Regions from separate parts of the Streptomyces sp. NPDC001135 genome, predicted to be linked through region 1. Evidence: riboswitches for the same ligand, from Rfam matches in the RefSeq annotation. Region 1 holds a riboswitch; the other holds the start of a gene.
The links. A riboswitch is a leader RNA that binds a small molecule or an ion and turns the genes downstream of it on or off. The one in region 1 is predicted to bind glycine.
Positions count from the first base shown of each region.

Region 2: it holds a riboswitch for glycine, as region 1 does, so the genes downstream of both, gcvP (aminomethyl-transferring glycine dehydrogenase) here and gcvT (glycine cleavage system aminomethyltransferase GcvT) in region 1, are expected to answer to the same signal.

Region 1 covers NZ_JBSFKD010000031.1:25,615-40,744, forward strand. The annotation lists gene ACWC94_RS31085 (L-serine ammonia-lyase) at 1-36, opposite strand, end outside; gene glyA (serine hydroxymethyltransferase) at 127-1,395, opposite strand; gene gcvH (glycine cleavage system protein GcvH) at 1,410-1,787, opposite strand; gene gcvT (glycine cleavage system aminomethyltransferase GcvT) at 1,897-3,024, opposite strand; glycine riboswitch at 3,067-3,179, opposite strand; glycine riboswitch at 3,180-3,279, opposite strand; gene ACWC94_RS31105 (AAA family ATPase) at 3,443-4,087, shown strand; gene ACWC94_RS31110 (enhanced serine sensitivity protein SseB) at 4,196-4,987, shown strand; gene ACWC94_RS31115 (enhanced serine sensitivity protein SseB C-terminal domain-containing protein) at 5,175-5,957, shown strand; gene ACWC94_RS31120 (ABC transporter permease) at 6,228-7,235, shown strand; gene ACWC94_RS31125 (ABC transporter substrate-binding protein) at 7,306-9,093, shown strand; gene ACWC94_RS31130 (ABC transporter permease) at 9,204-10,202, shown strand; gene ACWC94_RS31135 (ABC transporter ATP-binding protein) at 10,199-11,296, shown strand; gene ACWC94_RS31140 (ABC transporter ATP-binding protein) at 11,293-12,618, shown strand; gene ACWC94_RS31145 (M1 family metallopeptidase) at 12,718-14,109, shown strand; gene ACWC94_RS31150 (trimeric intracellular cation channel family protein) at 14,157-14,816, shown strand; gene ACWC94_RS31155 (alpha/beta hydrolase) at 14,725-15,130, opposite strand, start outside.
Region 2 covers NZ_JBSFKD010000033.1:5,583-20,712, forward strand. The annotation lists gene ACWC94_RS32100 (DUF881 domain-containing protein) at 1-72, shown strand, start outside; gene ACWC94_RS32105 (FHA domain-containing protein) at 263-1,093, shown strand; gene ftsR (transcriptional regulator FtsR) at 1,138-1,875, shown strand; gene ACWC94_RS32115 (bifunctional nuclease family protein) at 1,962-2,435, shown strand; gene ACWC94_RS32120 (MerR family transcriptional regulator) at 2,667-3,317, shown strand; gene ACWC94_RS32125 (DNA polymerase IV) at 3,372-4,883, shown strand; gene ACWC94_RS32130 (PRC-barrel domain-containing protein) at 4,805-5,176, opposite strand; glycine riboswitch at 5,296-5,390, shown strand; gene gcvP (aminomethyl-transferring glycine dehydrogenase) at 5,565-8,450, shown strand; gene ACWC94_RS32140 (TOBE domain-containing protein) at 8,506-8,925, opposite strand; gene ACWC94_RS32145 (ABC transporter ATP-binding protein) at 8,954-10,162, opposite strand; gene modB (molybdate ABC transporter permease subunit) at 10,159-11,019, opposite strand; gene modA (molybdate ABC transporter substrate-binding protein) at 11,016-11,831, opposite strand; gene ACWC94_RS32160 (molybdopterin-dependent oxidoreductase) at 12,038-12,526, shown strand; gene ACWC94_RS32165 (TOBE domain-containing protein) at 12,558-12,953, opposite strand; gene ACWC94_RS32170 (amino acid transporter) at 13,100-15,055, opposite strand.

The DNA.
Region 1 (15,130 bases):
GCCGATCGAGAACAGGTCGAAGACCGAGATGGCCACGGTCACTCCTCAAGAAAGCGGTACAGGGGTGGTGGGGCACCCTCGGGCACTCTCCTCCGAGTGCCCCACCGGGGACTTACTTGTCCGGACCTACTTGTTCAGGCCCGGGTACAGCGGGTGCTTGTCGGCGAGCGCCTTCACGCGCGCCTTGAGGGCCTCCGCGTCGTAGGACGGCTTCAGCGCCTGCGCGATCACGTCCGCGACCTCGGCGAAGTCCTCGGCCGTGAAGCCGCGGGTCGCCAGGGCCGGCGTACCGATCCGCAGGCCGGACGTCACCATCGGGGGGCGCGGGTCGTCCGGGACCGCGTTGCGGTTGACCGTGATACCGACCTCGTGGAGGCGGTCCTCGGCCTGCTGCCCGTCCAGCTCGGACGCGCGCAGGTCGACCAGGATCAGGTGCACGTCCGTGCCGCCGGACAGGACGTTCACCCCGGCCTCACGGGCGTCCGCCGCCGTCAGGCGCTCGGCGAGGATCCGGGCCCCCTCCACGGTACGACGCTGGCGCTCCTTGAACTCCTCCGAGGCGGCGACCTTGAAGGAGACCGCCTTCGCCGCGATCACGTGCTCCAGGGGACCGCCCTGGAAGCCCGGGAAGACGGACGAGTTCAGCTTCTTCGCGAAGTCCTTGCCGCGGGCGAGGATGATGCCGCCGCGCGGACCGCCCAGCGTCTTGTGCGTGGTGGAGGTGACCACGTCGGCGTACGGCACCGGGTTGGCGTGCAGACCGGCCGCGACCAGGCCCGCGAAGTGCGCCATGTCGACCCACAGGTAGGCCTCGACCTCGTCGGCGATCCGCCGGAACTCGGCGAAGTCGAGCTCACGCGGATAGGCGGACCAGCCCGCGATGATCACCTTCGGGCGGTGCTCCTTGGCGAGGCGCTCGACCTCGGCCATGTCGACCAGGCCGGTCTCGGTGTCCACGTGGTAGGCGACCACGTTGAACTGCTTGCCGGAGAAGTTCAGGCGCATGCCGTGGGTCAGGTGGCCGCCGTGCGCCAGGTCCAGACCGAGGATGGTGTCCCCGGGCTGGGCCAGCGCGAACAGGGCCGCCTGGTTGGCGGAGGCGCCGGAGTGGGGCTGGACGTTGGCGTACTCGGCGCCGAACAGCTCCTTGATCCGGTCGATGGCGATCTGCTCGGCGACGTCGACGTGCTCGCAGCCGCCGTAGTAGCGGCGGCCCGGGTAGCCCTCGGCGTACTTGTTGGTCAGCACCGAGCCCTGCGCCTCCATCACCGCGAGCGGCGCGAAGTTCTCGGAGGCGATCATCTCCAGCGTGGACTGCTGGCGGACGAGCTCGGCGTCGACCGCGGCGGCGATCTCCGGGTCCAGCTCGTGCAGGGACGTGTTCAGGACGGTCATACGGCTACGACTCCTCAGCCGGCGTTCTGGGCGGTGTACTCGTCGGCGGAGAGCAGGTCGGCCGGCTCCTCCGTGACGCGCACCTTGAACAGCCAGCCGCCCTCGAAGGGGGCCGAGTTCACCAGCGACGGGTCGTTGACGACGTCCTCGTTGATCTCGGTGATCTCACCGGTGACCGGCGAGTACAGGTCGGAGACCGACTTGGTCGACTCCAGCTCGCCGCAGGTCTCGCCCGCGGTCACCGTGGAGCCGACCTCGGGGAGCTGGGCGTAGACCACATCGCCGAGCGCGTTGGCCGCGAACTCGGTGATGCCGACCGTCGAGACGCCGTCCTCGGCGGCCGACAGCCACTCGTGCTCCTTGCTGTAGCGCAGCTGCTGGGGGTTGCTCATGGCCTGAATTCTCCTGTACGCGCGGGAGTGCTGATGAAGGGGGGACTAGTGAAACCGCTGGTGAGCAGCGGAAACGTGCGCGGGGTCACACGGTGACCGCGCCCAGTGTCTACTTCTGGCGCTTGTAGAACGGCAGCGCCACGACCTCGTACGGTTCGTGGCTGCCCCGGATGTCCACGCCGACGCCCGGGGTGCCCGGGGCCGCGTGTGCCGCGTCGACGTAGGCCATGGCGACCGGCTTGCCCAGGGTGGGGGAGGGGGCGCCGGAGGTGATCTCGCCGATCACCTGACCGTCCGCGACGACGGCGTACCCGGCGCGCGGCACGCGCCGGCCCTCGGCGATCAGCCCGACGAGGACCCGCGGCGGGTTCTCCTGGGCCCTGGCGGCGGCCTCGGCGAGCGCGGCGCGCCCCACGAAGTCGCCCTCCTTCTCGAACTTCACCACCCGGCCGAGCCCGGCGTCGAAGGGGGTGAGCGCGGTGGTCAGCTCGTGCCCGTACAGCGGCATGCCCGCCTCCAGGCGCAGCGTGTCCCGGCAGGACAGGCCGCAGGGGACCAGACCGACGCCCTCGCCGGCCTCGGTCAGCGCCTGCCACAGCTGCACGGCGTGCTCCGGCTTCACGAACAGCTCGAAGCCGTCCTCGCCGGTGTAGCCGGTGCGGGCGATCAGCGCCGGGACGCCGGCGACGGTGCCGGGCAGGCCGGCGTAGTACTTCAGGCCGTCGAGGTCGGCGTCGGTGAGGGACTTCAGGATGCCGGGGGACTCCGGGCCCTGGACGGCGATCAGCGCGTACGCGTCCCGGTCGTCACGGACCTCGGCGTCGAAGCCGGCGGCGCGCTCGGTCAGCGCGTCCAGCACCACCTGGGCGTTGGAGGCGTTGGCGACGACCATGTACGCGGTCTCGGCGAGCCGGTAGACGATCAGGTCGTCCAGGATGCCGCCGTCGGCCCGGCAGATCATGGTGTAGCGGGCGCGGCCGACGCCGACGGAGGCGATGTTGCCGACCAGGGCGTAGTTGAGGAGGGCGGCGGCCTCGGCGCCGGTGACGGTGATCTCGCCCATGTGGGAGAGGTCGAAGAGGCCCGCCTTCGTGCGTACGGCGATGTGCTCGTCGCGCTCGGAGCCGTAACGCAGGGGCATGTCCCAGCCGGCGAAGTCGGTCATGGTCGCGCCGAGCGAGCGATGCAGCGCGTCCAGCGCGGTATGACGCAGCTCAAGGGGTTCGGTACTGCTCATCGGACGGTCGTCTCCCAGGAAAGCAGGACGGGCGAGGAACGTTCCTCCCCATCTGTCATCGGAACCTGAGAGGTTCGCCAGGACCGCCACAGGGACGATCACGGCTTGCACCTTGGGTGGAGCCACTGTCGCAGCGGCCCGCTTTTCAGATGTGCCTCGCCCGCGCGGTAACGGGGCCTGAGAGATTCAAGGGAGGGACTTGCTCCTTCGGCGCCCCGGCGGCAGTGCTGCCAGGGACTCTCCCGCGCGGATTCAAGCGGCCGGTATGCAGTTGGCGGCCACATCATTGCACGGCGAGCCGGCTTTTGTAACCGACCTGTGGCAGGACACGGACCTCTCCACCACCGTCGTTCATTACCTTCTCTTTACGTGCAGCGGGAACGGACATTACCGGGCCGACAGGGGAGGAAGATCCACGGTGAACAGGACCGCGGTGTGTGCCACCGCCACCACCCGCACCACGGTGCCGAGGCAGCGTCCCGCCCCGGCCCCCGTCGTCCGTGACCTGCGCGACCGCGCCGGCCGCGGCCCGCACACGCTGTTCTTCGGCCCCGGGGACCTGGTGGTGGTCACCGGCCTGCCCGGCAGCGGCAAGTCCACCCTGATACGGCGCGCGGTCGCCGGCCGCCGCATCGACTCCCAGGACATGCGCGACCGCTTCGCTGCCCGACTGCCCCGCGCGCTCCCGTACACCCTCTACCGCCCGCTGGTCCGCCTCGCCCACTACGCCGGCCTGCGCCGCGCCCTGCGCACCGGGGAGGGCCTGGTCGTCCACGACTGCGGCACCCAGCCCTGGGTGCGCGCCTGGCTCGCCCGCGAGGCGCGCCGCCGCGGCGGCACCCTCCATCTGCTCCTGCTCGACGTCGCGCCCGGTACCGCCCGCGAGGGCCAGCGGTCCCGCGGCCGGGGCGTCTCCCGGTACGCCTTCCGCCGCCACCGCCGTACGACCGCCCGGCTGCTCGACGCGGTCGAGCGGGGCGAGCCGCCCGCGGGCTGCGGTTCCGCGGTGCTGCTGGACCGCGCGGCGGCGGACACCCTGCGGCGGATCGCGTTCACCGGATGACCTCGCATGCACCAAAGGAGGGGGACGACGTGCACAGGGTGAGGGACTGTCACCGCCACCCGCTAGCCTTCTTGGTCACAGCAGTGGTTTCCAGCAGGCGGTAGGCAGATGGACTTCCCGGCGGACATTCCCGCGGACTTCCCGGCACAGGCGCACCCCCAGCCGCACGGCGGCTGGCCCGGCAACGAGCTGGAGGAGGTGCTCTCGGCCTCCCTCGGCATACCCGCCGCGGCCGGCCGGATCATCGAGGTCCTGGGCCGCAGTCTCCTGTGGATCCCGCTGCCGGGCGGCGGCGGCCCCGACAGCGGCCCGCTGGACCTGCCCACGCTGGACATCGGCGGTCAGGTGTACGTCCCGGTGTTCAGCTCCGAGGAACAGCTGCGCCAGGCGGCGGGCTCCCACATGTCGTACACCATCGCCCCCGCCGTGGAGTTCGCCCGTGGTCTGCCCGCGCAGGTCGGCATCGCCGTGAACCCCGACGCCCTGGTCGGCATCCCGCTCCCGCCCGAGGCGGTGGCCGAGCTGTGCCGGACCGGCCGCACCCCGCTCGACGGCCCCGGCACCGGCGGCCGGGTCCGCCTCTTCGAACCCGACTGGCAGGACGACCCGGTCGACTTCCTCTCCACCGCGTCCGCCGAGTTCGCCGAGACCGGCGTGGTCCTCACCGCCCGCCGCTGCCTGGCCGCCATAGAGACGGACGACCCGGTGATGTTCGTCGGCGTCGAACTCTCCCAGTGGGAGGGCGACCTGCGCGCCCTCCCCCTGCAGGCCCTGGGCCGAGCCCTCGGCAAAGTCCCGGTCAAGTGGCCGGTCAACCTGGTCCTCCTGGACGTGACCGACGACCCGGTGGCCGGCTGGCTCAAGTCGAACGTCCGCCCCTTCTATCAGTACGGTCACTGATCAGCGGGCAGGGAGCAGCGGACCTCAGGGGCGCGGGGGACTGCGCGACAAGCCCCCCACGCACCCGCACCCGCGCACGTACCCAAGGCGGCACCCCCGTGGGCGCTTAAGCTGTCTCCACACGCGGGGCACAAAGAAGAGAAGGGCACGACAGGTGAGCGCGAGCCACAGCGGCAGCGTCGAGCACATGCTGCGCCAGGTCACGCCCGGACGCTACGACGCCTACGAGGCCCTGCTCCGTGCCCTCGCCACCCCCTCCTCCGGTCAGATCTGGATGCTCCTGTGGCACGGCCAGGCCGGCTCCCCGGACGCCCAGTACGGAAACATGGAGGTCGACGGCTTCCAGTACGCCCCCTGTGTCACCTCCGCCCAGGAGCTCTCGGTCAGCGGCTGGAACCGGTCGTACGAGGTCGTCGACGGACTCGACGTGGCCCGCACCCTCTATCCGGACCAGTACGGCCTCTGGCTCAACCCGCACGCCCCGGGCGGCGGGGTCGGCATCCCCTGGCTGGATCTGCGCCGCATCGCCACGGGCCTGGACCGCCAGCCCGCCGGACCTCTCGGGCTGACCGAACCCGGCATCGAGATCCCGCAGTTCTACGCCCTGCTCACGCAGAACGCCCACCGCACCCCGGCCCTGCGCTCCCTGCGCCGCGCCTGGGTGCAGCCGGCGCTCGGCGCGCCGTACCTCGCCATCGGCCTGGACGTGTACGACACCTCGCCGGCCGCGGTCGACTCGGTGCGCGCGATGATGCAGCAGTCCGTCGGGGCGGTCCCGGAGGGCCTGCCGGTGTCGACGGTCGCGATGACCGACGAGTACGACCCGGTCGTGATGTGGATGCGGGCCAACGCCCGCCCGTTCTACGACCGCGAGGCCCACGCCGTGCCACAGCCCCAGCTCCAGGCCTCCCCGCAGCGGCAGGCACCCGCCGCCGGATACGGCTATCCACCGGTGCACGGCAGCTACTGACCTGGGCTCATTGCCCATAAGTCCCGTTTTGCCCATCCGGCTGCTCTGCCCGGCCCCGTCCGGTCGCCGTAACTCTCTGTCCGCATAACAGGAAACGCCTGCTTGCATCACGGTTGCGCATCCATTCCCTGTCAAGGCTGGCGGCTGATCGCGCAAGCGTTGAAGACTCCCCCTTCAAGGGGTTCGCCCCTGTGTACGACGGACTGTTTGATGCCGCTACCAGCGGCAAGTGCGGGCCGGCTACCGCCGGTTGAGAGGGGTCCCAGCCTGATGACGGCACCATTGCACGAGCCGACCGCGGAAGCGGCCCCGGGTGCGGCAGAGGAAGCGGCGGTCGCGGCCACCGACGCGAAGGCCGTTCAGGGCCGCTCCCTGGGCCGGATCGCCTGGGAACGCCTCAAGCGGGACAAGCTGGCCCTCACGGGCGGCGTAGTCGTGCTTCTCCTCATCGTGATCGCCCTGCTCGCACCCGTGATCACGAACCTCGTCGGCCAGGACCCGGACGCCTACCACCAGGGCCTGATCGACCCGCTGTTCAGCACCCCCAAGGGCTCGATGGGCGGCATGAGCGGCGACCACCTGCTCGGTGTCGAACCGGTCAACGGCCGCGACATCTTCGCCCGCATCCTCTACGGCGCCCGGATCTCGCTGCTCGTCGGCTTCCTGTCCGCCGTGGTCGCCGTCATCCTCGGGACCATCCTCGGAATCCTGGCGGGCTTCTTCGGCGGCTGGGTGGACTCGGTCATCAGCCGGGTCATGGACGGCCTCCTCGCCTTCCCGCAGCTGCTGTTCATCATCGCGCTGGTCTCCGTCATGCCCAACCAGATGCTGGGACTCACCGGCACGGGCGTGCGTGTGTTCGTGATGATCCTGGTCATCGGCTTCTTCGGCTGGCCGTACATCGGCCGCGTGGTGCGCGGCCAGACACTCTCGCTGCGTGAACGCGAGTACGTCGAGGCGGCCCGCTCGCTCGGCGCCGGGCGGTTCTACATCCTCTTCAAGGAACTGCTGCCCAACCTCGTCGCGCCCATCATCGTGTACACGACGATGATGATCCCCACGAACATCCTGACCGAAGCGGCGCTCAGCTTCCTGGGTGTGGGCGTCAAGCCGCCCACCTCCTCCTGGGGACAGATGCTCTCGAGCGCGATCGACTACTACGACTCGGACCCCATGTACATGGTGATCCCTGGCGTGGCGATCTTCATCACGGTTCTGGCCTTCAACCTCTTCGGCGACGGCGTGCGGGACGCGCTCGACCCGAAGGCTTCCCGCTGAAGTGCCGTACCCCAAGCGTCCCGTGAGCTCTTCCACGGGGTCTCTCATCAAATCCGGAGGATCCGAGATCGTGAACACCCAACGCACCTCAGGGCGGCGCAAGCAGGCCCTTGCCGCTGCCGCAGTGGTCGCCGGGCTGCTGACCACGGCGGCGTGCGGCGGAGGCAACGGCGGCGGCTCGAAGGACGGCGCGGCCGGCTTCAACGCGGCGGTCAACAAGGTTGCCCAGGCCGATCAGGTCAAGAAGGGCGGCACGCTGAAGTTCGTGAGCACGCAGGACGCCGACTCGTGGGACACCACGCGCGGCTACTACGGGTTCATGTGGGACTTCTCGCGCTACTACAGCCGCCAGCTGGTCACCTACAAGACCGCGCCCGGTGCCGAGGGCGCCACGCTCACCCCGGACCTCGCCACCGACATGGGCAAGGTCTCGGACGGCGGCAAGACCTACACGTTCACGCTGCGCGACGGTGTCACGTGGGAGGACGGCAAGGCGATCACCTCCCAGGACATCAAGTACGGCATCGAGCGCGTCTGGGCGCAGGACGTCCTGTCCGGCGGTCCGATCTACCTCCAGCAGATGCTGGACCCGAAGAACACCTACAAGGGTCCGTACAAGGACTCCGCGAAGGACCACCTGGGCCTGAAGGCCATCTCGACGCCGGACGCGAAGACGATCGTCTTCCACCTGCCGGCGCCCAACTCGGACTTCCTCCAGACGCTGGCGATGACCGCGGGCTCCCCGGTCCGCCAGGACAAGGACACCAAGTCCAAGTACGGTCTGCACCCGTTCTCCTCGGGTCCGTACAAGTTCGAGTCCTACGCCCCGGGCAAGAACCTGGTCCTGGTCCGCAACGACCAGTGGAAGGCGTCCTCCGACCCGGTCCGCAAGGCGTACCCGGACAAGATCACGATGGACATCTCCACCAACCAGGTCAACTCGGACCAGCAGCTGATCAACGGCGACTACGACCTGGACGCCAGCCAGACCGGCCTGGGCCCGCAGGGCCGCCAGATCGCCCTGAAGCAGCACAAGGACAACCTGGACAACCCGGTCTCCGGCTTCATCCGCTACGCGGTCTTCCCGCAGAGCGTCAAGCCGTTCGACAACATCCACTGCCGCAAGGCCGTGATCTACGCCGCCGACCACGTGTCGCTGCAGACCGCCCGCGGTGGCCCGATCGCCGGTGGTGACATCGGCACCAACATGCTCCCGCCGTCGGTCGCCGGTGGCGAGGGCCAGAAGTACGACCCGTACCAGATCGCGACCAAGAACAAGAACGGCAACGTCGCCCTGGCCAAGCAGGAGCTGAAGGCCTGCGGCAAGCCGGACGGCTTCTCCACCACCATCGCGGTCCGCAACAACAAGTCGCAGGAAGTGGCCACCGCGGAGTCCATGCAGGCCGCGCTGAAGAAGGTCGGCATCAACGCCGACATCTACCAGTACGACGGCTCGCAGTCCCCGGGCATCATCGGCTCGCCCTCGAACGTGGCGAAGAAGAAGCTCGGCATCATCATCATGGGCTGGGGTCCGGACTTCCCGACCGTCCAGGGCTACGGCATCCCGCTGTGGAGCAGCAAGTACATCCTGCAGAGCGGTAACAACAACTACGCCCTGATCAAGGACAAGACGATCGACGGTCTCTTCGACCAGTACACCACCACCCTGGACAACTCGAAGAAGACCCAGCTCGCCACGGAGATCAACCACAAGGTCTCGGAGGGTGCGTACTACCTGCCCTTCACCTTCGAGCGGCTGCTCAACATCCGCTCCTCGCGTCTGGCCAACGTGTACACGACGAACGCGTACAGCGGTTACTACGACTTCGTCAACCTCGGCCTGAAGTCCACGAAGTAAACCCGGCACACCCGCCGTACGGCACGAAAGGCAGGTGAAGGCCGGCGCGGCGAGCCGCGGGCCCACCGGAAGATCTCCGGGGGCCCGCGGTCCGCGGCGGGCCGTTAGCTGTGCTCGCTTACCTCATCAGGCGGCTGTTCGCCGCCGCAGTGATGCTGGTCGTCATCATCCTGGTGGTCTTCAGCATCTTCTTCCTCGTCCCCAAGTGGGCGGGCGTGGACATCGCCACGAGCTTCGTGGGCAAGCAGGCCGACCCGCACGCCGTCGAGGCGGTGCGCGAGAAGCTGGGTCTGGGCGACCCGATCTACGTCCAGGTCTGGCACTTCTTCAAGGGCATCTTCGTCGGCCGCACCTACTCGGCCGGCGGTGACGTCACGCACTGCGCCGCGCCGTGCTTCGGCTACTCCTTCCGCAGCGAGCAGGCCGTCTGGCCGGTGCTGACCGACCGCTTCCCGGTGACCCTGGGTCTCGCGCTCGGCGCCGCCGTGCTGTGGCTGGTCTTCGGTGTCGCGGCGGGTGTGCTCTCCGCCCTCAAGCGGGGCAGCATCTGGGACCGCGGCGCGATGGTCGTCGCCCTCAGCGGCGTGTCCCTGCCGATCTACTTCACGGGCATGCTCGCCTCGGCGATCTTCGTGTTCGGAGTGAACTGGTTCGGCCCCAAGTACATCCCGCTCGGCGACAGCGTCTCCGGCTACTTCGGAAGCATGATCCTGCCCTGGGTCACCCTCGCCTTCCTCTACGCGGCGATGTACGCCCGAATCACCCGGGCCACCATGCTGGAGATCCTCGGTGAGGACTACATCCGTACCGCCCGCGCCAAGGGCCTCACGGAGCCGGTCGTCATCGGCAAGCACGCCATGCGCTCCACGATGACCCCCATCCTGACCATGCTCGGCATGGACCTCGGCGCCCTGATCGGCGGCGCGATCCTCACCGAGACCACGTTCAGCATCCCCGGCCTCGGCCAGGCCGTGCTGACCGCCATCAAGAACCAGGATCTGCCCATCATCCTGGGCGTGACCCTGATCACCTCCCTCGCGGTGCTCATCGCCAACCTCGCGGTGGACATCCTGTACGCCGTGATCGACCCCCGAGTGAGGCTCGCATGACCGAACTCAGCAAGACCGGAGCGGCCGTGGGCGAGCCCACCGGCTCCTCGCCCGCGCCGACCTCCTTCCTGGAAGTGCGCGACCTGAAGGTGCACTTCCCGACCGACGACGGCCTCGTGAAGTCCGTCGACGGACTGAGCTTCAAGCTGGAGAAGGGCAAGACCCTCGGCATCGTGGGCGAGTCGGGCTCCGGCAAGTCCGTGACGTCGCTCGGCATCATGGGCCTGCACACCGCCGGCCAGTACGGCAAGCGCAAGGCGCAGATATCGGGCGAGATCTGGCTGAACGGCACCGAGCTGCTGTCCGCCGACCCCGACCACGTGCGCAAGATGCGGGGCCGCGAGATGGCGATGATCTTCCAGGATCCGCTGTCGGCGCTGCACCCGTACTACACGATCGGCGCGCAGATCGTGGAGGCCTACCGGACCCACCACGACGTCGACAAGAAGACCGCCAAGCGTCGTGCGGTCGAGATGCTCGACCGCGTGGGCATCCCGCAGCCGGACAAGCGGGTCGACAACTACCCGCACGAGTTCTCCGGCGGTATGCGCCAGCGCGCCATGATCGCCATGTCGCTGGTGAACAACCCCGAGCTGCTCATCGCGGACGAGCCGACCACCGCGCTCGACGTGACGGTCCAGGCGCAGATCCTGGACCTGATCCGCGACCTGCAGAAGGAGTTCGGCTCCGCGGTCATCATCATCACCCACGACCTGGGCGTCGTCGCCGAACTCGCCGACGACATCCTGGTGATGTACGGCGGCCGGTGCGTCGAGCGGGGTCCGGCGGACAAGGTGTTCTACGAGCCCCGCCACCCCTACACCTGGGGTCTGCTCGGCTCGATGCCGCGCCTGGACCGCGACCAGCAGGAGCGCCTGATCCCGGTCAAGGGCTCGCCGCCCTCGCTGATCAACATCCCGTCCGGCTGCGCCTTCAACCCGCGCTGCCCGTACGCGGACCTCCCGAAGGACAACCTGACCCGCACGGTCCGCCCCGAGCTGACCGAGGTCGGCGACAAGCACTGGGCCGCCTGCCACATGTCGCAGGAGCAGCGGGAACGGATCTGGACCGAAGAGATTGCGCCGAAGCTGTGAGTGAGAACGCAGAGGACAAAGCAGGGAGCATCCCTGCACAGAGCGACGGCGCGGAAGAGAAGTCCGCCGGTACGGCCACGCTCACCAAGGACGCCGCTCCCGGCGAGATCCTGCTCAAGGTGACCGGGCTGCAGAAGCACTTCCCCATCAAGAAGGGCCTCTTCCAGCGGCAGGTCGGTGCCGTGCGCGCGGTCGACGGGATCGACTTCGAGGTCCGCTCCGGCGAAACCCTCGGTGTGGTGGGCGAGTCGGGCTGCGGCAAGTCGACGATGGGCCGGCTGATCACCCGGCTGCTCGAACCGACCGCCGGCACCGTCGAGTTCGAGGGCAAGGACATCACGCACCTCGGCGTGAGCGGCATGCGTCCCATGCGCCGCGACGTGCAGATGATCTTCCAGGACCCGTACTCGTCGCTGAACCCGCGCCACACCATCGGCACGATCGTCGGGGCCCCCTTCCGGCTCCAGGGCGTCGAGCCCGAGGGCGGGATCAAGAAGGAAGTGCAGCGGCTGCTGTCGGTGGTCGGTCTCAACCCCGAGCACTACAACCGCTATCCGCACGAGTTCTCCGGCGGTCAGCGCCAGCGCATCGGCATCGCCCGCGCGCTCGCCCTGAAGCCGAAGCTGGTCGTCGCGGACGAGCCGGTCTCCGCGCTGGACGTGTCGATCCAGGCGCAGGTCGTGAACCTCATGGACGACCTCCAGGAGGAGCTCGGCCTGACGTACGTGATCATCGCGCACGACCTCTCGGTCGTCCGGCACGTCTCGGACCGCATCGCGGTGATGTACCTCGGCAAGATCGTCGAGCTGGCCGACCGGGACTCGCTGTACAAGGCGCCGATGCACCCGTACACCAAGGCGCTGATGTCGGCGGTGCCGATCCCGGACCCGGCGCGCAAGAACGCGAAGAGCGAGCGCATCCTGCTCAAGGGCGATGTGCCCTCGCCGATCTCGCCGCCCTCGGGCTGCCGCTTCCACACCCGGTGCTGGAAGGCGACGGAGATCTGCCGGACCACCGAGCCGGCGCTCAAGGAGCTGAAGCCCGGTCAGCGCGTCGCCTGCCACCACCCGGAGAACTTCGAGGACCAGGCCCCGCAGGACACGGTGCTGCTGACCGCCGCGAAGGAGGCGGCGGAGCTGGTCGCCGACGAGGTCCTCGCGGAGTCGGCGGAGACGTCGGCGGCGGTGGCGGCGGAACTGGCCGAGGAGGCCGCGGAGGAGAGTGCCGCGGAGGACAGCGCCTCGGACGAGAGCGCCCCGGAGGACAGCGCCTCGGAGGACAGCGCTGAGGAGAGTGACTCCCAGGAGTCAACCGACAAGTAGCGCATGACAACTGGGCAAAGTCATGCACATGCCTGAACGGGAGAGTGCAGAGTCGTCCGTGTCCGACCACTGATCGGTACACGCTCGAAAGGGACGACCATGGCACTCTCCCGTTCGGCACGTCTGGGGGCGGTCGCGACCGCGGCGGCCTCCTTCTTCGTCATCGGCGCTTCCCCCGCCCCCACCCCGGGCGCCCCCGGCATCGGCGACGCCTACTTCCCGCGGCTCGGCAACGGCGGCTTCGACGCCCTGCACTACGACCTCGACGTCGCCTACGCCCCCGGCACCGGCCGCCTGGACGGCCGTACCACCCTCACCGCCCGAGCCACCCAGAACCTCTCCTCCTTCGACCTGGACCTGCAGCAGTTGCAGATCACCGGGGTCGAAGTGAACGGCAGACGGGCCGGGTTCACCCGGGACGGCGACGAGGTGACCGTCACGCCACGCCGAAGCCTGCGGCGCGGACGTACCTTCGAGGTCACCGTCACCTACGGCGGCATACCCCAGCCCCTCGGCGGGCCCATCGTGTTCGGCTCCAAGTACGGCTGGATGAAGACCGCCGACGGTGTCTTCGTCGCCTGCGAGCCCAACGCCGCGTCCACCTGGTTCCCGTCCAGCGACCACCCCTCCGACAAGGCCACCTACGACATCCGGATCAAGGCGCCCAAGGGCCTGACCGGCGTCTCCAACGGCCGGCTCCTGTCGACGTACGACAAGGGCGGCTCGACGTACACCCACTGGCGCGAGTCGAAGCCGATGGCGACCTACCTCGCCACCGCCACCATCGGGAAGTTCGACGTGCGCACCGGCCGCACCCCCGGCGGCATCCCGCTCTACGTCGCGATCGACCCCGTCCTGAGGAACAGCAACAACGTCGACGTGTACGCCGTCACCGCCGCCGCCACCGACTACTGGTCGCGCGTCTTCGGGCCGTACCCGTTCGAGGAGACCGGCGCCATCGTCGACGACATGCCGGAGGCCGGGTTCTCGCTGGAGGTGCAGAGCAAGCCCGCCTACTCGGCCGTGCGCAGCGAGACGACCATCGTGCACGAGCTGGCCCACCAGTGGTTCGGCGACTCGGTGAGCGTGGCGCGGTGGAAGGACATCTGGCTCAACGAGGGCTTCGCCACCTATGCCCAGTGGCTGTGGGCGGAGCACCAGGGCACCCGCTCGGCCCACGACTCGTTCCTCGCCGCCTACGACGCCCGGCCGGCCGACTCCGGCTTCTGGCAGATCAAGGTCGACGACCCGCAGCGCGACACGATGTTCTCCTCCGCCGTCTACCAGCGCGGCGCGATGACCCTCCAGGCACTGCGCGAACGCATCGGCGACAAGGCCTTCTTCACCCTGCTGCCCGCCTGGACCAGGCTCCACCGGTACGGCAACGCGGACACCGCCGGCTTCATCCGCCTCGCCGAGCGCGTCAGCGGGCAGAAGCTGGACGACCTGTTCGACACCTGGCTGTCCACCACAGGCAGGCCTGCCCTGTGAGCCTGGCTTTGTAAGGTTCACGCCCGTCGGCAGGTGAGAATACCGAGGTGCAGCTCCAGCAACTCTTCAGTCCCTCCGTCCAGCACACGCTCGATGTCATCGGCATCTTCGTGTTCGCGATCTCCGGCGCCCTGCTGGCCGTCCGGAAGAACTTCGACGTGTTCGGCATCGCCGTGCTCGCCGAGGCCACCGCGCTGGGCGGAGGGCTGTTCCGCGACCTGGTCATCGGGGCCGTCCCCCCGGCCGCCTTCACCGACCTCGGGTACTTCCTGACCCCGCTGCTCGCCGCGCTGGTCGTCTTCTTCCTGCACCCGCACGTGGAACGCATCCAGTCGGCGGTGCTGGTCTTCGACGCGGCCGGCCTCGGCCTGTTCTGCGTCAGCGGGACGACGAAGGCGTACAGCTACGGCCTCAACCTGACCGCGTCGGCGACGCTCGGGCTCGCCACCGCGGTCGGGGGCGGTGTGCTGCGCGACGTGCTCGCCAACGAGGTGCCCTCACTGCTGCGCTGGGACCGCGATCTGTACGCGGTCCCAGCGATCGTGGGCTCCACCATGGTGGTGCTGTGCCTCCACTACGACGCCCTGACCCCCCTCACCAGTGGGCTCGCGGCCGTCACCGCTTTTGTGCTGCGCCTGCTCGCGATGCGGTTCCACTGGCGAGCTCCGCGTGCGTGGAACCGCCGGTCGACGGTGACCGAGGAGTAGTGCCGGTGGTACCGGCGGCGTTCCCGCCGGCAGAACCCGTGGTGCCGGCGAGGGACTGGTCCTGGCCCTTGGCGTGGTTCTGGCCCATCTGCAGGGTCAGCCAGCGGAACACATCGCCGACCTGGGGCCGCCACAGCGCCATGTTGTGGCCGCCGGCGCTGCGCGGCAGGAACACCACGTGCACGGTCGTCGGCGCCTTGGCGACGGACTCCAGGGCCACGCCCGCCTCGTAGCCGTCGCGGGACTCTCCCGAGACGTAGAGCGCGATCCGCGGCGGCACGGCCGCCTTCTTCAGGATCAGGAAGGGGTTGTTC
Region 2 (15,130 bases), on a different contig from region 1:
TCGGACAAGATCGTCGTGGACGCCTTGCGACAGGCGAAGCGGCCTGACTACGCTCGGTCGTCCTCCCAGTGAACCGGTGGTGCATGGGGGACGTCCGGCAGGGGCATGAGGTTGCGGGGGGTCGGCGCACCGAAGGGGTGGTGCGTGGTGGAAACTGTCTGATGGATACGGACGTTGTGAGAATGTCCGGCTCGGCCGGTGTAGGCAATCAGGGTTCGTCCTGCCCCACGGGCGGGTCTGTTTCGGTCAAGGGGAATCGCCCGTGAAGTTGTTTGCGAAGTTGTTCGGCAAGAGCGCACGAGAGGGCAGCGGCAACGCGACCGCTCGGCATCGCGCACAGCCTGACGCGGAGGGCCAGCGCCCGCTGTTCCGTGACCAGGTCGCTGGTCCGGGCGGTGACATTTCCGGAGGTCAGGGCGCGGCGTCGGTTGACCCTGCCCAGTCCGGCGGCATAGGTTTCGGGCAACCGTCAACCTCAGGTGCGGGCGGAGGGGTCACCCCCGGTCCGTACGCGTCCCATGCCCCGGCGGGGCAGCCGCAGCAGGAGGATCCGTCGATGTCGGCCCTGGTGTGTACGAGGTGCGGTAACCGCAATGCGGAGAACGCACGCTTCTGTTCCAACTGTGGTGCGCCGCTGCGCCCGGGAGTGGCGCCGGAGCGTGCCTCCGAGACGACGTCCACGATCTCGATCTCCGGTCTGGAGGCCTACGACTCCGAGGTCACCGGCCAGACGCAGATGCCGATGCTGTCGCCGGAGGCGCAGGCCGCGGTGGACGCGCTGCCGCTGGGCTCGGCGCTGCTGGTGGTGCGCCGGGGGCCGAACTCGGGCAGCCGCTTCCTGCTGGACAGCGACCTGACCACGGCGGGCCGCCATCCGCAGAGCGACATCTTCCTGGACGACGTCACGGTCTCGCGTCGGCACGTGGAGTTCCGGCGTTCCCCGGACGGCTCGTTCACGGTGGCCGACGTGGGCAGTCTGAACGGCACGTACGTCAACCGGGAGCGGATCGACCAGGTCGCCCTGTCGAACGGCGACGAGGTGCAGATCGGCAAGTACCGGCTGGTGTTCTACGCGAGCCGGCAGGGCATCTGACCCGCCCCCGGACCGGCGTCCGGGGGGACTCCCAGGGAAGGTCCATGCTTCAAACACCGAGCGGCGGTGCCGGAAGCGGTACCGCCGCCAGGGACAGTGGGCTGATGAGCATCGGCACGGTGCTGAACGCGCTGCGCGACGAGTTCCCCGAAGTCACCATCTCCAAGATCCGTTTCCTGGAGGCCGAGGGGCTCATCGAGCCGCAGCGGACCCCTTCGGGGTACCGCAAGTTCAGCGCCGGGGATGTCGAGCGTCTGGCGCATGTACTGAGGATGCAGCGGGACCACTATCTGCCGCTCAAGGTGATCCGCGAGCGACTGGACGCCATGGAGCGGGGCGAGGCCGTCCAGCTGCCCCTCGTGGGGCGCCAGCGCACTGGGGAGGACGTTCCGGAGCCGCCCGGGCCGCCCACGGTGGCCCGGGTGGGCAGGGCCGAGCTGCTGGCGGCCGCGGAGATCGACGAGGGTGAGCTGCGGGAGTGGGAGTCGTACGGGCTCGTCGCTCCCCTGGAGGACGGGGTGTACGACGCCGAAGCCGTCACCGTGGCCTCGCTCGTCGCCGAACTGGGCCGGTTCGGGATCGAGCCGCGCCACCTCCGCGTGATGAAGGCCGCCGCCGACCGCGAGGCCGGTCTCGTCGACCAGGTGGTCGCCCCGCTCAAGCGCCACCGCAACCCGCAGACCAGGGCGCACGCCGAGGCTCGTGCGAAGGAGCTGGCGGCGCTCACCGTGAGGTTGCACGCGGCACTCGTGCAGACCGCTCTCGGTGTGCGGCTGCCCTGAACTCCGGCGGTTCCCCGGCGGCCGGATCGGGCACCTGTTCCCGGCCCGACTACCCAAACATCCCGGGCACGGCCTAGGGTTGCTGTGTGAACGAGCTCGATGTCGTAGGTGTCCGGGTCGAAATGCCCTCCAACCAACCGATCGTGCTCCTGCGCGAAGTGGGAGGCGACCGTTACCTCCCCATCTGGATCGGGCCGGGGGAGGCGACGGCGATCGCCTTCGCCCAGCAGGGCATGGCCCCCGCCAGGCCACTGACCCACGACCTGTTCAAGGACGTGCTGGAGGCCGTCGGCCAGGAGCTGACCGAAGTACGCATCACCGATCTGCGGGAAGGCGTCTTCTACGCGGAGCTGGTCTTCGCCAGCGGCGTCGAGGTCAGCGCCCGCCCGTCCGATGCCATAGCGCTGGCCCTGCGCACCGGAACGCCGATCTACGGCAGTGACACGGTGCTGGACGACGCCGGCATCGCCATTCCGGACGAGCAGGAGGACGAGGTGGAGAAGTTCCGCGAGTTCCTCGACCAGATCTCGCCCGAGGACTTCGGCACCAGCAGTCAGTGAGCATGAGCGGCCGGTGAGCGCCGATCCCCCCGCTGGGGCGGGCATGTGCCACCGGCCATTGAGGGCGTCCTACGGCTTTCCCCGAAGGCATTCGGCTAGCCTTTCCCCGCGGTGGGACACGGGAAACCACTCCTAGGGTGATTATCACTCGGCGTGCCGAGTGTGGCGATCGTTGACGCACCCCTGGTGACTGCCTACCGTCGTGAAGGCAGGTCAAGGACGGAGGTCGGCGTGAGAACCAGCGGCGACGGTACGGCTGGGGGTGCTCCCGTGCGCGGTTTCGGGGAGAGCGGTCCGTACCCGGTTCACGGCAGCGCGGTGGATCACGCTCCGCACCGGCCGACGGCGGTGCCGAACGGCGGAGGGGCGGCGTCCATGACATCGACATCCGAGCAGATCGGCTATCGCGGGCCCACGGCCTGCGCGGCTGCCGGCATCACCTACCGACAGCTCGACTACTGGGCCCGCACCGGCCTGGTCGAGCCGAGTGTGCGGCCCGCCTACGGGTCGGGCACCCAGCGGCTGTACAGCTTCCGGGACGTGGTCGTCCTGAAGATCGTGAAGCGGTTCCTGGACACCGGGGTCTCGCTGCAGAACATCCGCGCGGCCGTGCAGCACCTCAGGGAACGCGGTTTCCGTGACCTGGAGCGGATGACCCTGATGAGCGATGGCGCCACGGTCTACGAGTGCACCTCGCCGGATGAGGTCCACGCCCTGCTCCAGGGCGGCCAGGGCATCTTCGGGATCGCCGTCGGCGTGGTGTGGCGCGACGTGGAAAGCGCGCTCTCCCAGCTGCACGGCGAGCGCATCGACACGGGCGAGACCCTCGTCGGGCACAACCCCGCGGACGAACTGGCACGGCGCCGCAACCGGGCGGTGTGACACCGGTCCCTTGGGGGCCGGGCATTGTCAGTGCCGTGGTGCAGCATCGGAGGTGTGAGAAACGCGCCCACGATCCTGCATCTCGACATGGATGCCTTCTACGCCTCGGTCGAGCAGGCATCCAAACCGAGCCTGCGCGGGAAGGCGGTCGTCGTGGGCGGCCTCGGACCACGCGGGGTGGTGGCCACCGCGTCGTACGAGGCGCGGGTCTTCGGGGTCCACTCGGCGATGCCCATGGCCCAGGCCCGCCGGCTGGCACCCAACGCCGCCTATCTGGTGCCGCGCTTCACCCTGTACCGGGCGGTCAGCGAGCAGGTGATGGCGCTGCTGCGGGAGCTGTCACCGCTGGTGGAGCCGCTCAGTCTCGACGAGGCGTTCGTGGACCTGGAGGCCGGGGGGACGGCCTGGGACGAGGAGTCGGCGAGGCTGACGGGGATCAGGCTCCGCGCGGACATCCGGGCGGTCACCGGGCTCACCGGATCGGTCGGGCTCGCCGCCTCCAAGATGCTCGCCAAGATCGCCTCCGAGCAGGCCAAGCCGGACGGTCTGGTGCTCATCGAGCCGGGGTCCGAGCGGGCCCTGCTGGGGCCCATGCCGGTGCGGACCCTGCCCGGGGTCGGGCCGGCCACCGGCGACCATCTGCGCAGAGCCGGGATCACCACGGTCGAGGAACTGGCGGAGGCGGGCGAGGACGAGCTGGTCCGGCTGCTCGGCAAGGCCCACGGGCAGGCGCTGTACGCCATGGCTCTGGCCCATGACGAGCGGCCCGTGGTGGCCGAGCGCGAGGCGAAGTCGGTGTCGGTCGAGGACACGTACGACGTGGACATCCACGACCGGCTGCGGATCGGGCTCGAGGTGCAGCGGCTCGCCGACCGGTGTGTGGGGCGGCTGCGTGGGGCAGGCCTGTCGGGGCGGACCATCGTGCTGAAGGTGCGGCGGTACGACTTCTCGACACTGACCAGGTCGGAGACGCTCAGGGGGCCGACGGACGATCCCGCGGTGGTGCGGGAGTCGGCCGCGCGGTTGCTGGACTCCGTGGACACCACGGGCGGGGTACGGCTGCTCGGCGTGGGTGTTTCCGGGCTCGCCGACTACACGCAGGAGGACCTGTTCGCGCAGGCGTTGCCCTCGCGGGCGGCGGAGACACCGGAGGAGGTCGTGGCTGAGGCCGTCGAGGAGCAGCCGCAGCCGGTCGAACGGCACTGGCGCGCCGGGCAGGACGTGCGGCATGCCGAGTACGGGCCCGGATGGGTGCAGGGGAGTGGGCTGGGGCGGGTGACCGTGCGGTTCGAGACGCCGCAGTCCCCTCCGGGGAGGGTGCGAACGTTCTTTGTCGAGGATCCTGCGCTGGAGTCCGCTGATCCGTTGCCCTTGGTTCCGGATGTTGCCCGCCCACCCGCCTGTCCCGGTCAGTCGAGCACTGGCCGACACGGGGCTCCGCCCCGCATCCCGGAGAGGAGTGAGGAGCCCCGGGCCACGGAGGACGATCAGGTCTCCTCCGAACCCGCCAGCTTGCCGAAGTCGTGGTCCGGGACGGACGGAGGCGGTGCCACGTCCAGGCCGTAGTGGTGGTAGAGCTGGAGTTCCTGTTCGGGGGAGAGATGGCGGCCCACGCCGAAGTCGGGGGCGTCCTTGATCAGGGCACGGTCGAAGGGGACGTGGAGGGAGCCTTCGATCAGTTCGCTGGGCTCCAGGGGGACGAAGGCGTCACGGGAGAACAGGCCGGTGCGTATGGCCGCCCACTCGGGCACGCCGGTCGCGTCGTCGAGGTAGACCTCGTCGATGGTGCCGATCTTGGTCCCATTGCGGTCGAACGCCTTGCGGCCGATCAGGTTGCGCGGATCGATCTCGGTCTGCACGGTCCCTCTCCCTCCTCTTGGTCGCAACTCATCCGTAAGCACTACAAAAGAGCACATTCAGGGAGGCGGCCACTCGAAGGCTCGGGCGTTGACCTCGCTGGTAGGCTGACAGCGGCTGCTGACCCCGTGCGGGAGAGTCCTCCGACCACCTCGGAGGCGCCGAAGGAGCAAATCCTCCCCGGAATCTCTCAGGCTCACGAACCGCACGGACGAGGTCACTCTGGAAAGCAGAGCGGGTGTCGACGGCTTCCGCTCTCACCGACGGTGAAAGCCGGGGCTCTCGGGCACCCGGTGAAGCTCTCAGGTTGAGATGACAGAGGGGGAGGCCGTCGGGGCACCCGCGCCGTGGTGCCCCTCAAAGGTCGCGTCAGACCAGGAGGCCTCCGCAATGACCGCCCACCGCATTCCGCTCTCGGAGCTCGAAGCGGGCATCCCCTTCGAGCAGCGCCACATCGGGCCCGACCAGGAGGCGTGGGCCAAGATGCTCGCGCACGTCGGCTACGGCTCGCTGGACGAGCTGACCGCCGCCGCGGTCCCGGATGTGATCAAGAACGCCGACGCCCTCGACCTGCCCGGCGCCCGCACGGAGGCCGAGGTCCTCGCCGAGCTGCGCTCGCTCGCCGACCGCAACCAGGTCCTCGACTCCATGATCGGCCTGGGCTACTACGGCACCTTCACCCCGCCGGTCATCCTGCGCAACGTCATGGAGAACCCGGCCTGGTACACCGCGTACACCCCGTACCAGCCGGAGATCTCGCAGGGCCGGCTCGAGGCCCTGCTGAACTTCCAGACCGTGGTCGCCGACCTCACCGGTCTGCCCACCTCCGGTGCCTCCCTGCTCGACGAGGGCACGGCCGCCGCCGAGGCGATGGCGCTGTCGCGGCGCATGGGCAAGAACAAGAAGGGCCTGTTCCTGGTCGACGCGGACGCGCTGCCGCAGACCATCGCCGTCATCGAGACGCGCGCGGAGCCGACCGGTGTGGAGGTCGTCGTCGCCGACCTCAGCGAGGGCATTCCCGCCGAGGTCGCCGAGCGCGAGATCAACGGCGTGCTGATCCAGTACCCGGGCGCCTCCGGTGCCGTACGGGACATCAAGCCGGTCATCGACCAGGCGCACGAGCTGGGCGCCCTGGTCACCGTGGCCGCCGACCTGCTCGCGCTGACCCTGCTGACCTCGCCGGGCGAGCTGGGCGCGGACATTGCCGTCGGTACGACCCAGCGCTTCGGTGTGCCGATGGGCTTCGGCGGGCCGCACGCGGGCTACATGGCCGTGCACGAGAAGTTCGCGCGCAGCCTGCCCGGCCGCCTCGTGGGCGTGTCCGTCGACGCCGACGGCAACAAGGCCTACCGGCTCGCGCTGCAGACCCGTGAGCAGCACATCCGCCGGGAGAAGGCCACCAGCAACATCTGCACCGCGCAGGTGCTGCTCGCCGTGATGGCCGGCATGTACGCCGTCTACCACGGGCCGGAGGGTCTGAAGACCATCGCCCGGCGCACGCACCGGTACGCCACGATCCTCGCCGCGGGCCTGAAGGCCGGCGGTGTCGAGATCGTGCACGGCGCCTTCTTCGACACCCTCACCGCGCGCGTGCCCGGCAAGGCCGCCGAGGTCGTCGCCGCCGCCCGGGCGGGCGGCGTCAACCTGCGGCTCGTCGACGCCGACCACGTCTCCCTCGCCTGCGACGAGACGACCAAGCGGGCCCAGCTGGCCGCCGTGTTCTCCGCCTTCGGTGTCGAGGGCGACATCGAGGGCCTGGACGCGACCGCCGAGGAGACCCTCCCCGAGGCGCTGCTGCGCACCGACGCCTACCTGACCCACCCGGTCTTCCACCAGCACCGCTCCGAGACCGCGATGCTGCGCTACCTGCGCAAGCTGGCCGACCGCGACTACGCGCTCGACCGCGGCATGATCCCGCTGGGCTCCTGCACCATGAAGCTCAACGCGACCACGGAGATGGAACCGGTCACCTGGCCCGAGTTCGGCCAGCTGCACCCCTTCGTGCCGGCCGAGCAGGCCGAGGGCTACCTCACCCTCATCCGTGAGCTGGAGGAACGTCTCGCCGAGGTCACCGGCTACGACAAGGTCTCGCTGCAGCCGAACGCCGGTTCCCAGGGCGAGCTGGCCGGTCTGCTGGCCGTACGCGGCTACCACCGGGCCAACGGCGACGAGCAGCGCACGGTCTGCCTCATCCCGTCCTCGGCGCACGGCACCAACGCCGCCAGCGCCGTGATGGCCGGCATGAAGGTCGTCGTCGTCAAGACCGCCGAGGACGGCGAGATCGACGTCGAGGACCTCCGCGCCAAGATCGAGCAGTACCGCGAGGAGCTGGCGGTGCTGATGATCACCTACCCGTCCACGCACGGCGTGTTCGAGGAGCACGTCGCCGACATCTGCGCCCGGGTCCACGAGGCCGGCGGCCAGGTGTACGTCGACGGCGCGAACCTCAACGCCCTGGTCGGCCTCGCCAAGCCGGGCCACTTCGGCGGTGACGTCTCGCACCTGAACCTGCACAAGACCTTCTGCATCCCGCACGGCGGCGGCGGCCCCGGTGTCGGCCCGGTCGCGGTCCGCGGACACCTGGCGCCGTACCTGCCGAACCACCCGCTGCAGCCGGCCGCGGGCCCGGAGACCGGTGTGGGCCCGATCTCGGCGGCCCCGTGGGGCAGCGCGGGCATCCTGCCCATCTCCTGGGCGTACGTCCGCCTCATGGGCGGCGAGGGCCTCAAGCGCGCCACGCAGGTGGCCGTGCTCTCGGCGAACTACATCGCCAAGCGCCTGGAGCCGCACTACCCGGTGCTCTACACCGGCCCCGGCAACCTGGTCGCGCACGAGTGCATCATCGACCTGCGCCCGCTGACCAAGGCGACCGGCGTGAGCGTGGACGACGTGGCCAAGCGCCTGATCGACTACGGCTTCCACGCGCCGACCATGTCCTTCCCGGTGGCCGGCACGCTGATGATCGAGCCGACCGAGTCGGAGGACCTCATCGAGCTGGACCGGTTCTGCGACGCGATGATCGCCATCCGCGCGGAGATCGAGAAGGTCGGCTCCGGCGAGTGGCCGGCGGAGGACAACCCGCTGCGGGGCGCCCCGCACACGGCCGCCGCGCTCGGCGACGAGTGGAAGCACGCCTACAGCCGTGAGGAGGCCGTCTTCCCGGCCGGTGTCTCGGCCGCCGACAAGTACTGGCCGCCGGTGCGCCGTATCGACCAGGCCTTCGGCGACCGCAACCTGGTCTGCTCGTGCCCGCCGCTGGACGCGTACGAGGACTGAGCGAGCGATGGCTCTCTGGGCCCCGTCCGGTTTTCCGGGCGGGGCCCTCGCCGTGTCAGGCCGTCGCCAGGGACACCTCGGTCGCCTTGATGAGAGCGACCACGTCGGAGCCCACGAACAGGCCCAGATCGGTGGCGGCGTCCTTGGTGATGGCCGCGGTCAGTTCGCCGCCGGGGACGGAGATCTTCACGGAGGCCATCGCGGCGCCGGTGGTGAGGCCGACGACGGCGCCGGGGAGCTGGTTGCGGATCGACAGACCCTCGACGCGGTGCGTGGCGAGGGAGACCTCGGTCGACTTCACCAGGGCGCGCACGGGCGAGCCGGGGGCGAGGGCGAGGTCCTCGGCGGACTCCTTGGTGATGGCCGCGGTGAGGGCCTGGCCGCCGTCGAGGCGGATCTTGACGGTGGCCATGGCCTCGCCCGGCTGGATCGCGGTGACCGTGCCGGGGAGCTGGTTGCGGATGCTCAGGGTCATGGGCACTCACGGTAGAGCGCCCGCCCGATCAGGCCGGGTACGCGTGTGTCTGCGCCGCTTTCACCGTCGCCCAGACGGATGCGCCGGGGTGCAGATCGAGATCGGCGGCGGCGACCGTGGTGAGGTCGGCGGCGAGGGGGAGTTCGCCGCCGAGGTCGGCGCGGATCTGGTCGCCGTGCGTCTCCAGGCCGGCCACCTCGCAGTGCCAGAGGTTTCGGGCACTGGTCCCGGAGGGCCGGTCCCGGAACAGGGTGACGGCGCTGGGCGGGAAGGCCACGAAGACCGGGCCGGACAGGTCTTCTGTGGTGGTGATCGAAGGTCCCGCGTCGAGCCGTACCGTGTGCCGGTCGGCCTGTCCCCGGTAGAGGTTGAGGCCGACGAGCTGGGCGATGTAGTCGGTGCGCGGATGGCGTGCGATGTCCGCCGGGGTGCCCTCCTGGACGACCCGGCCGTGCTCTATGACGACCAGCCGGTCCGCGAGCACCATGGCGTCCAGCGGGTCGTGTGTGACGAGGACGGCGACCGCCTCGAAGTCGGCCAGGTGGCGGCGGAGTTGGGCGCGGACCTCGAGGCGGGTGCGGGCGTCGAGGGCGGCGAGCGGTTCGTCCAGGAGCAGCAGCCGCGGGTCGACGGCCAGGGCGCGGGCGAGGGCCACGCGCTGGGCCTGGCCCCCGGACAGGCGGCGGGGCTTGGCGCCCGCGTGGTCGCCGAGGCCCATGCGGTCCAGCCAGGCCGCGGCCTTCGCGCGGGCTTCGGCCTTGGCGATGCCGTGACAGCGCGGGCCGAAGGCGACGTTGTCGAGGGCGGACAGGTGGGGGAAGAGCAGGTAGTCCTGGAAGACCATGCCGACCGGGCGGGACTCCGGGGCAGTGCGGTCCAGGGCCGCGCCGTCGAGGCGGAGATGGCCGTCGGTGAGGGGGGTGAGGCCGGCGAGGGCACGCAGGGCGGTGGTCTTGCCGGCGCCGTTGGGCCCCAGGAGGGCGACGACGTCTCCGGGGGCGGCGGTGAGGGTGACGTCCAGGCGGAACGCGGCCCGGTCGACGACCAGGTGGGCGTCCAGGCCGGTGGGCGGGTGCGGGTGGGGATGTGCGGTGGGGTGCGGGTGTGTGGTGGGGGGCCGGCGTTCGGCCGGCTTCGGGTTCCCGTCCGGACCACCCGTGCGGCTCTCGTCGTCGGATGCGGGTGGCCCCTGCGGGGGTTCGGCGCCGGCGGCGGCTGCGGATCGGACGTTGGTCATGATGCTGTCATCCAACGGTCTCTGAGGCCCGCCAGCACCGCGATCGACACCATCAGCAGGACCAGGCTGAGGGAGATGGCGGCGTCGGGGTCGTTCTGCAGGGCCAGGTAGACCGCGAGGGGCATGGTCTGCGTACGGCCGGGGAAGTTGCCGGCGAAGGTGATCGTCGCGCCGAACTCGCCGAGCGCCCGCGCCCAGGCAAGGACCGCGCCCGCGGCGATGCCGGGCGCGATGAGCGGCAGGGTGACCCGGCGGAACGCGGTGAACCGGGACGCGCCGAGCGTGGCCGCCGCCTCCTCGAAGCGCGGGTCGGCCGCGCGCAGTGTGCCCTCGACGCTGATGACCAGGAACGGCATCGCGACGAACGCCTCCGCGAGGACGACCCCGGCGGTGGTGAACGGCAGGGTGATGCCGAACCAGGCGTCCAGCCACTTGCCGATGACGCCGTTGCGGCCGAGGGCCAGCAGCAGGGCGACGCCGCCGACCACCGGCGGCAGGACCAGGGGCAGGGTCACCAGGGCCCGTACGAGGCCCCGGCCGGGAAACTCCGTACGGGCCAGCAGCCAGGCCAGTGGCACGCCCAGCACGAGGCTCACGGCCGTTGCCGCCGTGGCGCTGACCAGGGACAGCTGGAGCGCCTGCCACACCTCCGTGCTGGACAGCTGGGCCGGCAGGCTGCGCCAGGGCGCGCGGACCAGCAGCGCGAGCAGCGGCAGCAGCAGGAACGCCAGCGCCAGCACGCCCGGCAGCAGCAGCGGCAACGGCACTCCGCGCCGGCCCCCCGTGCCGACGCGGCGGCGCCGCGGCCGGCCCGTGCGGGGGCCGGCCGCGACGCCGGGCTCGTGGAGCGAGGTCACGGCTTGAGGAACCCGGCTTCGCTCAGCACCTTCTGGCCCTCGGCGGACTGCACCAGGGCGATGAACGCCTTGGCGGCCTCGGCGCTCTGCCCGTTCTTCAGCCGCACGATCGGATAGTTGTTGATGGCCTTGGCGGACTCGGGGAACTCCACGCCCTCCACCTTGCCACCCGCGGCCTTCACATCGGTCTTGTAGACGACCGCGGCGTCGGCCTCCTTCAGCTCCACCTTGTTCAGGGCGCTCTTGACGTCCTGCTCGTAGGAGGCCGGGGTGAGCTTCAGCTTCGCGGCGTCCAGGGCCTTCTGCGCGGCGGCGCCGCACGGCACGGTCTTGTCGCACAGGACGACCTTCAGGCCGGGCTTGGTCAGGTCCTTCAGGGAGGACACCTTGTCCGGGTTGCCCGGCAGGGTGGCGATCTCCAGCTGGTTGCGCACGAAGGTGGCCGGGGTGCCGACCGCGTCCTTCTTGTCCGTCACGATCGCCATGGTCCTGGGGCTGGCGGCGGCGAAGACGTCCGCCGGGGCGCCGCCGGTGATGCTCGCGGCGAGCGTGTCGCTGCCACCGAAGTTGAAGCTGACCTTGGCGCCCGGGTGGGCCTGCTCGAACTCCTTGCCCAGGGTCGTGAAGCTCTCCTTCAGGGAGGCGGCGGCGAACACGGTGACCGTGCCCGACAGCTTCGGTGAGCCGGAGCCGGTCTTCTCCGGCGCCGTGGAGGAATCGCTGGAGGAGGAGCAGGCGCTGAGTGCCATCAGGGCGGCTCCCGCACCGGCCAGCTGCAGCATTCGCCGGGTCCGGCGCACGGAACGGGTCATCACGGATCTACTCCTCTGGTTCTGCGGAACGACTGTCGCGCCCTGTCACGGTCGGCGGGACCGGCCGTGCGGCGATGATACTGCCGCATCTGCCAGTCGTAAGTCTCCTGTCTCATCGCATGAGCTGCGAACCTGTGACTTGTAGCTTGCATATGCGTTTGCACGGTGCGTGGCGGCGGGTACGGTGCTGCGGGAGGTGGTCGCAGGTGACGCTCGCGGAACTCGCCCTGACCGGCGATCTGGCCCGGCCCGCCCGGCTGCGGGTGCCGGACCTGCTGCGCTGGCCGCAGCACCGGGTGGATGTCAGCTTCGAGTGCGCGACCAGCGGTATCCAGCACCACCGGTTCGCCGGCCCGCGCCTGTACGACGTCCTCACCGACGCGGGGCCCGGGTTCGACCCGGCACGGCGCAAGGACCGGCTGCGCTTTCTCATCGCCGTCAGCGGTACCGACGGGCACCGCGCGATGCTCTCCTGGGCCGAGATCGACCCGGACTTCGCGGACGCGCCCGTCCTGCTGGGCGTGCGCATCGACGACACCCCGCTGGACACGGCCGGGCCCCAGCTGGTGCTGCCGCAGGACCGGTGCGGGGCCCGGCACATCAGCGGGATCACGGTGATCCGGGTGGACGGCGGTTACCGCTGTGACGCTCCGGCGCCGGCGACGCCCGGTCACGCGTCAGCCGCGGCCTTGTGAACGCGGTGACGGGCCGGTCGGGCGGGCGGTGTCAGACGCGGTCGATGTGGACGTTGGTGGACTTCACGCGGGCGGTGGCCTCCATGCCGACCTCCAGGCCCAGTTCCTCGACGGCCTCGCGGGTCAGGAGCGACACCAGCCGGTGCGGGCCGGCCTGGATCTCGACCTGGGCGGCGACGTCACCGAGCTTGATCGCCGTGACGATGCCGGGGAAGGCGTTGCGCACGGAGGTGTAGGAGGCGTCCTCCTCGCCGCCGCCCGCCTTGGCCAGCTCCACCGAGAACGCGGCCAGGTCCCTGCCGTCGATGAGCCGTCGCCCGGCCTCGTCGCGATGGGTCGCCACCCGGCCCGCGTCGGCCCAGCGGCGTGCGGTGTCCGGGCTCACGCCGAGCAGCCGTGCCGCCTGGCCGATCGTGTAGGACTGCATGCCGGTCACGATAGAGCCATCAGCGGGGAACCGCGGACGTGGGGGAGCCGGTGGGCCGGCGGGCAGGCGGCGTCCGGACGGTGGTCCGGAAAGGGGGGCCGCCCGGACGGCGTGCTCCGCCGGCCCCGGTCGGGACGCGTCCCGTCTCACCCGGTGTGCACGCGCGGTCGGCGTACCCGGTCCGGTTCCGCCTCGCGCAGGACCTCGCGGGTGACCGGGGCGACCTCACCCTGGCCGAAGAGGAAGAAGCGCAGGAAGTTGGCGAACGGATTGCCCTCGGTCCACTCGAAGTAGATGTGCGGGGTGCAGTTCGTGCTGTCCCGGACGTGGAGGAGGAGCGCGGCCAGGGCGTTGGGGATGGACGCGGACTCCAGGGTGAGGACGCGGTAGCGGCCGTGCAGCACCTCGCCGCGCACGGTCAGGCTCGCCTCGAACTCGGAGGGGTCGGTGACGGTGACCTCGACGAAGACGAAGTCCTCCTGCTCGGGCATGTCGTTGTCGGCGCGGATCTGCTCGATCTTGTCCCGGTACTCGGCCTTGTCCCGGTGGCCGGGCTCGTTGGCGATGAACCGCATCTTGCGGCTGGCCATGTCCCGGACGAATCGTTCCGCCAGTGGGTCGAGCGTCACGCTGGTCACCCGCAGCTCGAAGGCGCGGGCGAGCCGGGACAGCAGCGAGACCAGGATGATGCCGGCGATGAAGCAGGCACCGATCTTCACACCGTCCGGGCGCTCGATGACGTTCACGACGGTCGTGTAGAGGAACACGGCCGAGATCACGCCGAACCCGACGGTCCAGTTGCGCTGTCCGGCCTTGTGCGCCGCGATGGTCACCGCGATCGCGGCCGAGCTGATCAGCACCAGCACACCGGTGGCGTAGGCGCCGCCCTGCTTGTCGACGTTGGCGTCGAAGATCCAGGTCACCAGGAACGCGACGAGGGTGAAGACGATCACCATGGGGCGTACCGCGCGCGCCCAGTGCGGGGCCATGCCGTAGCGGGGCAGGTAGCGCGGCATCAGGTTCAGCAGGCCCGCCATCGCGGAGGCGCCGGCGAACCACAGGATGGCGATGGTCGAGATGTCGTAGACCGTTCCGAAGGCGCCGCCGAGGTACTGGTGCGCGAGGTAGGCGAGGGCACGGCCGTTGGCCGGGCCGCCCGTCTTGAAGTCCTGCTCCGGGATCAGCAGCGTGGTGATGAAGCTGGTGGCGATCAGGAAGCAGCTCATGATGAGCGCCGCGGTCGTGAGCAGCTTCTTGGTGTCCCGGATCCGGCCGGTCGGCTTGTCCTCGGTGTCCCCGGCGTCGCCCTGGACGTGCGGCATGACGGCGACACCGGTCTCGAAGCCGGACAGGCCGAGGGCGAGTTTCGGGAACACGATCAGCGCCACGCCCACCATGACGAACACGTTGCCGTGCTCCGCCGTCAGGGCGGTCGTCCAGTCGGTGACCACGTGCCCGGCGGTGACGACGTGCCACAGGCCGACGGTCACGACGACCAGGTTGAGGGCGAGGTAGATGCCGACCAGGGCGACCGCGACACCGATCGCCTCCAGGAAGCCCTTGAGGAACACCGCGCCGAGCAGCGCCACCAGGAACAGCGTGATCACCATCTGGTGGCCGTGCAGGGTGCTGGTCAGATGGGGGTTCTCCACCAGGTGGGTGGAGGCGTCGGCGGCCGACAGGGTGATGGTGATGAGGAAGTCGGTGGCCGCGAAGCCCAGCAGGGTGAGCACGAACAGCTTGCCCTGCCAGAACGACAGCAGCCGCTCCAGCATCGCGATGGAGCCCTCGCCGTGCGGGCTCTCCTCGGCCACCCGGCGGTAGACCGGCAGGGCGCCGGCCAGGGTGACGACGACCAGCACGATGGTCGCGATCGGCGACAGCAGACCGGCCGCGAGGGCCGCGATACCCGGCTGGTAGCCGAGGGTCGAGAAGTAGTCGACACCGGTCAGGCACATCACGCGCCACCAGCGCTGGCCCTTGTGCGGGGGCTCGGGTTCGGCGTGGGGGCCGGTGTGGCCGCCGTGCTTGCCCATGTCGGACAGCCCCTCCAGCATCCAGTTGCGCAAGCGACTGGGAGGGGGGTGCTCGGTCGTGGCCATCGGCGTGCTCCTGTGTGCGGCTCAGCTCTTTTCCGGCCATCACGCGGACGGCGGCACCAGCGTAAGCAGAGAGTG